DNA from 2 places in the Streptomyces sp. NPDC001450 genome. Region 1 is predicted to be linked to the other one. Evidence: riboswitches for the same ligand, from Rfam matches in the RefSeq annotation. Region 1 holds a riboswitch; the other holds the start of a gene.
The links. A riboswitch is a leader RNA that binds a small molecule or an ion and turns the genes downstream of it on or off. The one in region 1 is predicted to bind ZMP and ZTP.
Positions count from the first base shown of each region.

Region 2: another riboswitch for ZMP and ZTP. It lies ahead of ACWC5O_RS36305 (glycine hydroxymethyltransferase); the one in region 1 lies ahead of ACWC5O_RS41135 (bifunctional 5,10-methylenetetrahydrofolate dehydrogenase/5,10-methenyltetrahydrofolate cyclohydrolase).

Region 1 is NZ_JBSFHY010000059.1:38,350-43,670, reverse strand. Features, by position in the region: gene ACWC5O_RS41140 (CU044_5270 family protein) at 1-313, shown strand, start outside; gene ACWC5O_RS41135 (bifunctional 5,10-methylenetetrahydrofolate dehydrogenase/5,10-methenyltetrahydrofolate cyclohydrolase) at 314-1,162, opposite strand; ZMP/ZTP riboswitch at 1,185-1,265, opposite strand; gene ACWC5O_RS41130 (hypothetical protein) at 1,293-2,132, opposite strand; gene ACWC5O_RS41125 (MarR family winged helix-turn-helix transcriptional regulator) at 2,193-2,741, shown strand; gene ACWC5O_RS41120 (nuclear transport factor 2 family protein) at 2,766-3,131, opposite strand; gene ACWC5O_RS41115 (hypothetical protein) at 3,302-3,607, shown strand; gene ACWC5O_RS41110 (S-(hydroxymethyl)mycothiol dehydrogenase) at 3,778-4,866, shown strand; gene ACWC5O_RS41105 (MBL fold metallo-hydrolase) at 4,866-5,321, shown strand, end outside.
Region 2 is NZ_JBSFHY010000043.1:64,641-69,961, reverse strand. Features, by position in the region: gene trpS (tryptophan--tRNA ligase) at 1-338, opposite strand, end outside; gene ACWC5O_RS36305 (glycine hydroxymethyltransferase) at 497-1,945, opposite strand; ZMP/ZTP riboswitch at 1,978-2,069, opposite strand; gene rocD (ornithine--oxo-acid transaminase) at 2,173-3,378, shown strand; gene ACWC5O_RS36295 (glutathionylspermidine synthase family protein) at 3,415-4,599, opposite strand; gene ACWC5O_RS36290 (hypothetical protein) at 4,627-4,980, opposite strand; gene ACWC5O_RS36285 (hypothetical protein) at 5,132-5,321, opposite strand, start outside.

The DNA of each region.
Region 1 (5,321 bases):
GCTGAGGACCGCCGAACTGTTCGACGCCGTCGGGGAACTGCTCGACCACTGGACCCTGGGTGCCCGCGAGTCGGCGGCCCTCGTCCGGCTGTTCGCCGAGGCCAAGGGGCTGCGGCCGGCCGGTGAGGTGACCGACCGCCTGGGCCGCCCCGGCCATGCGTACGTGTACGACACCGGGGGCGTTCGCCGCATGCTGATCCTGGAGCCGCGCACCGGCGCCGTCCTCGGCATGGAGACCACCTTCACCCGGGCCGAGCACGAGTACCGGGTGAAGGCCGGGGACGTCATGGAGTACCGCGCCTGGATGCGCTGATCACACCCCGAGCTGCCGGGCGGCGGCGGCCACGGTCTGCTCCAGCAGCGTGGCGATCGTCATCGGGCCGACACCGCCCGGCACCGGCGTGATCAGCGAGGCCCGCTCCACGGCGGAGTCGAAGTCGACGTCACCGACGTTCCCGGCGTTGTAGCCCGCGTCGACGACGACCGCGCCCGGCTTGATGTCCTGGCCCCGGATGAGACGCGGCCGGCCCACGGCGGCGACCACGATGTCCGCCTCACGGACCGCGGCGGACAGGTCCCGGGTGCGCGAGTGGCAGTACGTCACGGTCGCGTCGCGGGCCAGGAGCAGCATGCCCACCGGCTTGCCGAGGATCGCGCTGCGGCCCACCACCACGGCCCGCTTCCCGGCCGGGTCGACGTCGTACTCGTCGAGCAGCCGGATGATGCCGCCGGGCGTGCAGGAGACGAAGCCCGGCAGGCCGAAACTCATCGTGGCGAACGAGGCGAAGGTGACGCCGTCGACGTCCTTCTCCGGCGCGATCGCCTCGAACGCGGCCCGCTCGTCGATGTGGTCACCCACCGGGTGCTGCAGCAGGATGCCGTGCACCGCCGGGTCGGCCGACAACTCCCGCAGGGTGCCGACGAGTTCGGCGGTGGTCGTGGCGGCGGGCAGCGCCACGTGACGGGACTCGATGCCGGCCTTGCGGCAGCGGTTCTGCTTCATGCGGACGTAGGTGACGGACGCCGGGTCCTCGCCGACCAGCACCGTGGCCAGACAGGGCGCGCTGCCCGTCCGTTCGGTCAGATCGGCGGCCTTCTTCGCGGTCTCCTCGACGATGCGTCGGGCGAGGGCGGTGCCGTCCATGAGCCGGGCCTGTGTCATCTGCACTCCTGAGCTGGTTGGCCTTCATCGCCCAGGCGCGCGGCATTCTCCACGGACCGCTCCCCGGTGGTACTCCACCTCAGCGCCAGTCACGGCCCGCCCACAGCCTAGCCGAGAGCGCGGACGGCGCTCAGTGCGCGTCCGTGGACCCGGGCGCCGTGGGATCCGCCCCGGCGAGGAAGGCGTCCGCCTGGGCGGCCAGCCGGTCCGCGCCGATCGCCCCGGCCCAGCGCACGATCTCCGCCGCCAGGGCGACGGCGCCCGCCTCGTCGCCCGCGTCCCGGGCCAGCACGGCCAGCAGCAACTGCTGGGAGAGGGTGCCGGGCACCGTGCCGGCCCGGGCGCCCAGCGCGGTGGCCCGCCGCCAGCGCTCCCCGGCCCGCACGCGGTCACCGGCGTCGTGGTCGTGGTCGCCGAGATGCCGCAGCGCCTCACGGGCCAGCAGACCGTCCGCGCCGGCCTCCCCGGCGCGGAGCGCGGCGGTGTAGTGCCCGGCGGCGGCCGCCCGCTGGGCGAAGTGGTTCTCCGTGATCAGCCCCCGGTACATCGCCGCCCAGCCCCGCCGCACCTCGTCCGGAGCGCTGTCGTGCAGCTCCCGCGCCCGGTCGAGGACGGCGGTGAGCGCCTCGGGGTCCTTGCCGTCCGGGCCGATGCGCAGGGTGCCGTCGACCAGGAGCAGCCGGCCGTAGGTGTGCCTGAGCCGGAGGAAGCCGGTTTCCCAGTCGCCGTCCGGGAACTCCTTCTCCGCCGCCTCGAGCCGCTCGGCCGCGGTGTCGGTCCCCGCGAACCAGTCACGGTCCAGGGCGACTTCGGCAGCGGCCCGGGTGAGCCGCGCGCGGGCGGCGGGCTCGTCGGCGGCGGCCGCGTCGAGCAGCCGCGCCGCCCGCTCCCAGCGACCGGCCACGCTCAACTCACGTGCCGCGTCGAGTAGTTCATCGATGTCAACGAAAGCGTGCGCTGCAGAGGTCATGCCGGGCAAGGTAGTTACGCGAAAAATGATCCACAAGAAAACCACTGCGGGAGGCAGACAGTGCAGGACTCGGTGGACCGGCACGTGGCCGTCTGGGCGCGCGAGCTGGACTGGCTGGACCCGGTCAAGGAGGCGATCGTCGCCCGGCTGGCGATCCTCGGCCGGCACACCGCCCAGGCCCGCCGGGACGTGCTGGACTCCGACGGCCTCAAGTACTGGCAGTACAAGGTGCTGTTGATGCTGCGCAGGTCCGGACCGCCGTACGAGTCCAGTCCCTCACAGCTCGCCGGCCGGCTCGGCCTGACCCGGGGTGCGCTGTCGGCGCGGCTCGGGGCCGTCGAGGAGGCCGGGCTGATCACCCGTACCCACGAGACCGGCGACCGCCGGCGGGTGCGGGTACGGCTCACCGAGGCCGGGCACGCCGCGTTCGAGGCGCATGCGGCAGCGGAGGACGCGGGTGAGGGTGCGCTGCTCGCAACACTGACCGAAGCAGAGCAGCGGACGCTCGCAGACCTGCTGCGGAAACTGGTCCTGGCAGCCGAGAGCGGGGCGGACGCGCCCGGCCCAACGCTGCACGGGCCGAGAAGGTCCAGGTCAGCCGGGAGGTGACCTGGACCCTCGCGACCTTCCTCCCTACTCGTCCCATGCCTGGATCAGGATCTGTTCGGCGATCTTCCCGTCACGCAGGGTGACCATGGACTCGGCGAGGACACGCGTGCCGTCCGCGTACTCGCAGGACTCGGAGAAGGCGGCGTGGTCGCCCTGGATGACGCACTGGTCCAGCTTGTGCGTCATGTCACGGCTGTAGACGTCGTCGAGCATCTCGGCTATGTCGCGCCGACCGTGCAGGACCTTGGGATGGCTGGGCTGGGTGTTGCGGTCGATGATGCGGATCTCGGCGTCGTCCGCGTAGAGGGCGAGCAGGGTGTTCCCAGTGTTCCCCTCTATGCCCCGGCGCAGTGTCTCGGTGTCGAAGGCGGAGCCTGTCGCAGCTCCCATGGTGACCTCCTTAAGGCGCCATGGCCCGGCGGGAACAGGCCGCACGGGCCCCACCTCCGAGACTCCTCCGCCCCGGCGGCGACGGCAAGCGCAGCCGAGGCGGTCCGCCTGACGGGTGAGCGGCGACCGGGGGCCGTGTCCGAGCGGGGCCCGCCGCCGTTGCTGAGGGCATGATCTCAACACGACGTATCGTCGCCGCCGTCGGTCTGGCCGTCGGCGTCACGGGCCTCGCCGCGCCGCTGGCCAACGCTGCCGACGCGAGCGCACCGAACACCGGGCAGATCAACCCGATGACCACGCTGGACTCGCTCGCCGTCAGCGACATCCCCGCAGAGCACAGGACCGAGCTCCCGCGAGTCTCGGACCAGCTCCGCCCGTTGAACCAGGTCAGCGAACTGCAGCGGCTGAACGAGCTGCACCAGCTCACCGACCTTGCCGCCCCCGTGACCGGTCTGCTGCCCGCCGTCGAGGCCTGAGCCGCCCACGGACCCGAGGGCCGTCCCGCCCGGACGGCCCTCTTCGCCGTGCGTCCGGACCACCGGACGACGGCCGAAAGATCCACGGTCGTCGTCGTGGTCCAGCCCGCTACCGGGCCCTCGCGCGTAGGGTCGGCCCCGAAGGCACATCGAGGAAAAGGGGCCAGGCCATGGCGCAGGAAGTACGCGGCGTGATCGCACCGGGGAAGGACGAGCCCGTACGGGTCGAGACGATCGTGGTCCCGGACCCGGGGCCCGGCGAAGCCGTCGTACGCGTCCAGGCCTGCGGTGTCTGTCACACCGATCTGCACTACAAACAGGGCGGAATCTCGGACGAGTTCCCCTTCCTGCTCGGCCACGAGGCCGCCGGCGTCGTGGAGTCGGTCGGCGAGGGCGTCACCGACCTGGCGCCCGGTGACTTCGTCGTCCTCAACTGGCGTGCCGTGTGCGGCAATTGCCGGGCCTGCCTGCGCGGCCGCCCTTGGTACTGCTTCAACACCCACAACGCGAAGCAGAGGATGACCCTCGCCGCCACCGGGCAGGAACTCTCCCCGGCGCTCGGCATCGGAGCCTTCGCCGAGAAGACGCTGGTCGCGGCCGGACAGTGCACCAAGGTCGACCCGGCCGTCTCCCCGGCCGTGGCCGGGCTGCTCGGCTGCGGGGTGATGGCCGGCATCGGCGCCGCCATCAACACCGGAGGCGTCGGCCGCGGCGACTCGGTCGCCGTCATCGGCTGCGGTGGCGTCGGCGACGCGGCCATCGCCGGGTCGAACCTCGCCGGCGCGGCCCGGATCATCGCCGTGGACATCGACGACCGCAAGCTGGAGAAGGCCCGCACGCTGGGCGCCACCCACACGGTCAACTCCAAGGAGACCGACCCGGTCGAGGCCATCCGCGAGCTGACCGGCGGCTTCGGCGCCGACGTCGTCATCGAGGCGGTCGGCCGGCCCGAGACGTACAAGCAGGCCTTCTACGCCCGTGACCTGGCCGGCACCGTCGTCCTCGTCGGCGTCCCCACCCCCGAGATGAAGCTCGAACTGCCGCTGCTGGACGTCTTCGGGCGCGGCGGCGCGCTCAAGTCCAGCTGGTACGGCGACTGCCTGCCCTCCCGGGACTTCCCCATGCTGATCGACCTCCACCTCCAGGGGCGCCTGCCGCTGGACGCGTTCGTCACCGAGACCATCCAACTCGACGAGGTGGAGAAGGCGTTCGAGCGGATGCACCACGGCGACGTGCTGCGCTCGGTGGTGGTGCTGTGATGACCGCCCGCATCGAACGCCTCGTCACCTCCGGCCAGTTCACGCTCGACGGCGGCACCTGGGACGTCGACAACAACGTGTGGCTCGTCGGCGACGATCACGAGGTGGTCGTCATCGACGCCGCCCACGACGCCGAGGCCATCGCCCGCGCCGTCGGCGACCGCCGGCTCACCGCGATCCTGTGCACCCACGCCCACAACGACCACATCGACGCGGCCCCCGCCCTCGCGGACCTCACCGGCGCCACCATCTGGCTCCACCCGGACGACCTGCCGCTGTGGAGGCTCACCCACCCCGGCCGCGACCCCGACCGCCACCTCGCCGACGGCCAGGTCATCGAGGCCGCCGGCGCCGACCTGACGGTCCTGCACACCCCCGGCCACGCCCTCGGCGCGGTCTGCCTGTACGACCCCGGGCTCGGCGTCGTCTTCACCGGCGACACCCTCTTCAAGGGC
Region 2 (5,321 bases), on a different contig from region 1:
TGGGTCATCCGGCTGGCCTCGCCGAAGCCGGTGAGGCAGTTCATGATCCAGGCGAGCTGGGCGTGCTCGGGCACGTGGCTCTGGACGAAGAGGGTGCAGCGGTCGGGGTCGAGACCGGCGGCCAGCAGCTGGGCCGCGGCCAGGCGGGTGTTGGCGCGCAGGTCCTTCGGGTCCTGCGGGACCGTGATCGCGTGCAGGTCGACGACCATGTAGAAGGCGTCGTGGGACTCCTGCAGGGCCACCCACTGGCGGACGGCGCCGAGGTAGTTGCCGAGGTGGAACGAGCCGGCGGTGGGCTGGATGCCGGAGAGCACGCGAGGTTGGTCAGCGGAAGCCATGTTTTTTATTGTCTCAGAGAGCTCGGGGGGTTCGGTGCGTGGGGAACTACGGGCCCGTGGGGGCTGGCCGCGCCCACGCGGCGGGGCCGCATATCGAATGCGGCCCCGCTTGAATGCGACCCCGCGCCCCTGGGGTTGGCTGCCCCTTGGGGCGTTGATCAGCCGAGGTCGATTTCAGGGTAGAGCGGGAACGCCGCCACCAGGTCCGTTGCCCTCTGGGCGATCTCCTCCGCGATCTTCTCGTCCAGGACGTGGGCCGCCTTGGACGGGGCGCCCGACTTGGTGGTGCCCGGCTCGGTGGTGGTGAGGACGCGGTCGATGAGGCCGGCGACCTCGTCCATCTCCGCGGTGCCGAGGCCCCGGGTGGTCAGGGCGGGGGTGCCGATGCGGATGCCGGAGGTGTACCAGGCGCCGTTCGGGTCGGCCGGGATGGCGTTGCGGTTGGTGACGATGCCGGACTCGAGCAGGGCCGCCTCGGCCTGGCGGCCGGTGAGGCCGTAGGAGGTGGCCACGTCGATCAGGTTGAGGTGGTTGTCCGTGCCGCCGGTGACCAGGGTGGCGCCGCGCTTCATCAGGCCCTCGGCGAGGGCGCGGGAGTTGTCGACGATGCGCTGGGCGTAGTCCTGGAAGGAGGGCTGACGGGCCTCGGCGAGGGCGACGGCCTTCGCGGCCATGACGTGCGGGAGCGGGCCGCCGAGCACCATCGGGCAGCCGCGGTCGACCTGGTCCTTCAGGGAGTCGTCGCACAGGACCATGCCGCCGCGCGGGCCGCGCAGGGACTTGTGGGTGGTCGTGGTGACGATCTGGGCGTGCGGGACCGGGTCGAAGTCGCCGGTCAGGACCTTGCCGGCGACCAGACCGGCGAAGTGGGCCATGTCGACCATCAGGGTCGCGCCGACCTCGTCGGCGATCTCGCGCATGATGCGGAAGTTCACCAGACGGGGGTACGCCGAGTAGCCCGCGACGATGATCAGCGGCTTGAACTCGCGGGCCTGGGCGCGCAGGGCCTCGTAGTCGATGAGGCCCGTGGCCGGGTCGGTGCCGTAGGAGCGCTGGTCGAACATCTTGCCGGAGATGTTCGGGCGGAAGCCGTGGGTGAGGTGGCCGCCGGCGTCCAGGGACATGCCGAGCATGCGCTGGTTGCCGAAGGCCTGGCGGAGCTCGGCCCAGTCGGCCTCGGAGAGGTCGTTGACCTGGCGGGCGCCGGTCTTCTCCAGGAACGGGACCTCCACGCGGTCCGCGAGCACGGCCCAGAAGGCGACGAGGTTGGCGTCGATGCCGGAGTGCGGCTGGACGTAGGCGTGTCGGGCTCCGAAGATCGCCTTGGCGTGCTCGGCGGCCAGGGACTCCACCGTGTCGACGTTGCGGCAGCCGGCGTAGAAGCGGCGGCCGATGGTGCCCTCGGCGTACTTGTCGCTGAACCAGTTGCCCATCGCCAGCAGGGTGGCCGGCGAGGCGTAGTTCTCGGAGGCGATCAGCTTCAGCATCTCGCGCTGGTCGGTCACCTCCTGGCCGATGGCGTCGGCGACCCGCGGCTCGACGGCACGGATCACGTCGAGGGCGGCACGGAAGGCGGTGGACTCGGTCGACAGGGGCTGCTCTGGCATGGGGACCTCCGGACGGCGTGCTTACAGCGTTCACGTTCGGCCCAGGCGCACGGCACTCTTTTCCCGCTCGGGCCGCTCCCCGATGGTCCGTCCCATCCCTAGCGCGCCAGTCACGACCCGCTGATCAGCCTACCGGGCGCGCCGGAGCGGCGAGGTCCCGCGTCCACCATGCGGGCGAGGATAGGAAGGGGGTCACCGTCGTATCCGGTCGTGTCCCGGGAGGGTCCGTGACCACTGCTGAAGACCTCATCGCCGCCGCCGACGCGCACAGTGCGCCCACCTACCATCCGCTGCCCGTCGTCGTGGCCACGGCGGAGGGGGCGTGGATGACCGATGTGGAAGGGCGGCGGTATCTGGATCTGCTGGCCGGTTACTCGGCGCTCAATTTCGGGCACGGCAACCGGCGGCTCCTCGACGCGGCCGAGCGGCAGCTGGAGCGGGTGACGCTGACGTCCCGCGCCTTCCACCACGACCGGTTCGCCGCGTTCTGCACGGAGCTGGCCGAGCTGTGCGGCATGGAGATGGTGCTGCCGATGAACTCGGGCGCCGAGGCCGTGGAGAGCGCGGTGAAGACGGCCCGGAAGTGGGGGTACCGGGTGAAGGGGGTGCCCGCGGAGATGGCGAAGATCGTGGTCGCGGGCGGCAACTTCCACGGGCGTACGACCACGATCATCAGCTTCTCGACCGATCCGGAGGCCCGGGCGGACTTCGGGCCGTACACGCCGGGCTTCGAGATCGTGCCGTACGGGGATCTGACCGCGATGCGGTCCGCGCTCACCGAGAACACCGTCGCCGTGCTGCTGGAGCCGATCCAGGGCGAGTCGGGGGTGATCGTGCCGCCGGCCGGCTATCTGCCGAAGGTGCGGGAGCTGACCCGCGAGCGGAACGTGCTCTTCGTCGCCGACGAGATCCAGTCGGGCCTCGGACGGACCGGGCGGACCTTCGCGTGCGAGCATGAGGGGGTCGTACCTGACATGTACGTGCTGGGAAAGGCGCTGGGCGGCGGGATCGTGCCGGTGTCGGCGGTGGTGTCGAGCGCGAAGGTGCTCGGGGTGTTCCGGCCGGGCGAGCACGGGTCGACGTTCGGCGGGAATCCGCTGGCCTGCGCGGTGGCGCTGGAGGTGATCTCGATGCTGCGCTCCGGCGAGTTCCAGGCCCGGGCCACCGAACTGGGGGCGCGGCTGCACCGCGAGCTGGGCGGGCTGCTCGGCACCGGTCGGGTCACGGCGGTGCGGGGGCGCGGGCTGTGGGCGGGCGTGGACATCCACCCGCGGTTCGGCACCGGTCGGCAGGTGTCGGAGAAGCTGATGGACCGCGGGGTGCTGGTGAAGGACACCCGCGGCTCGACCATCCGGATCGCACCGCCGCTGGTCGTCTCGGAGGAGGACCTGGACTGGGGCCTGGCCCAGCTCGCGGGCGTGCTGGAGGGCTAGTGCCCCGGCACCAGAGCCTTCCTGACGGATCCCTTCCTAGAGGATCACGTGCGGCAGGAAGCGGGCGTACTCGTCGGTGATCAGGCCCGAGGACTCGCGCAGGCCGAGGCCGGCCGGCTCGTCCTGGACGACCCAGGCGCCGAGGACGAGGTGGTTGCCGTCGAAGGCGGGCAGCGGGGCGAGCTGCTGGTAGCAGCAGGGCTCGTCCCGGGTACCGGCCGGGGCGCCGGGCTCGTGGACGGTCACGCCCGCGCCCTCGCGGCCCAGCAGCGGCTTGGCGACATAGCCGGTCGACGCCGCCAGCTCGCGCGGGCCGTCCAGGTAGGCGGGCAGGAGGTTCGGGTGGCCGGGGTACAGCTCCCAGAGGATCGCCAGCAGGGCCTTGTTGCTCAGGAGCATCTTCCAGGCGGGTTCGATCCACAGGGTGCTGCCGGTGCCGCCGCCGTTGTCCAGGGTGTCGAGGACATGCCCTGCGAAGGCGTCGGTGGTGAGCCACTCCCACGGGTAGAGCTTGAAGATGCTGCGGATGAAGCGGAGCCCGTTGTCCACGAAGCGCCCGGAGAGGGTGTCCCAGCCGATCTCCTCCATGGAGATCCAGTCGGTGGCGAGGCCGGCCTGTTCGGCGGTCTCCTTCAGGTAGGCGACCGTCATCAGGTCCTCGCCGAGTTCGTCGGCGGAGGAGTGCGCGAAGTGCAGGGGGCTGCCCGGCGGGAGCAGCGCGGCCTGTTCGCGCCAGGCGTCGACCAGGCGTTCGTGCAGGGAGTTCCACTGGTCGGCGCCGGGGAAGCGTTCCTCCATCCAGAACCACTGGGGGGAGGCGGCCTCGACCAGTGAGGTCGGGGTGTCGGCGTTGTACTCCAGGAGCTTCGCCGGGCCGGTGCCGTCGTAGCGGAGGTCGAACCGGCCGTAGACGGAGGGGAGTTCGGCGCGGCGCCGCCAGGCCTCGGTGACGGCCTCGGCGACGCGCGGGTCGGTGATGCCGAGGTCGGCGAGGCGGTCCTCGGCCACGATGTGCTCGGCGGCCGCGAGGCACATGCGGTGCAGTTCCGCGACGGTCTCCTCCAGCGCCTCGACCTCGTCCAGGGTGAAGACGTAGTAGGCGCTCTCGTCCCAGTAGGGGCGCAGTGAGCCGTCGGGGTGGCGGGTCAGGGGGTAGACGAGCCCCTGCTCCTCGACGGTCTGCTGCCAGCCGGGGCGGGGGGTGGTCGTACGGCGTTCCATGCGGGGGTTCCCTGCGGGGGTTCCTCGTCAGCCGCCGGAGCTGCCGTGGCCGCCGCCGAAGCCGCCGCGGTGGACGCCGCCGTACGAGCCGCCCGAGCCCGAATGCGAGCCGGAGCCCTTGCTCGGCTTGGTGAAGGAGCCGCCGCTCACCCAGGAGCCCTTCTTCTTGCCGCCGTAGTACCAGGCGCCGTTGACGAAGGCCTTGGTGGACTTGCAGTTCTTGTCGGAGACGATCTTGTAGCCCTTGGCGAGCTGGTAGCTGTCGCGGTCGACGCAGCGCTTGTCCGGTGCGGAGGAGCAGGCGGTCAGGGCGGTGGCGAGCAGGCCCATGCCGCCGAGGAGGACGGTTCCCGAGCGAAGGCGTCGGCGTGCGGTGTCCATGCTGGTGTCTCCCCCGTTGGCTGGCCTGTTTTCGGCGGTCAGCCTAGAGAACGGTGAGAGCGGCCACCGAGGCGGGTTGCCGGTTCGCCCTCCCCCTGAAGTCACTTCGTGCTCTTTGGGAGAGTGTGTGCTGCGCCGTGGAGCACGGTGGTCATGCGGAGGAATGGGCGACTTGCCCGCACTGAAGGGCGGGAAAGCAGACAATGCAGCCCACCCGCAAGGTGCGAGCCTGCGTGGAGCAGTCTTCGGCCGGGTGAAGAAATACAAGATCTTGCGTGACTGCCGACAGCGCGGCGACGACCGCCACCACGCTGTCCAGGCCGTCGCCCGCATGCGCAACC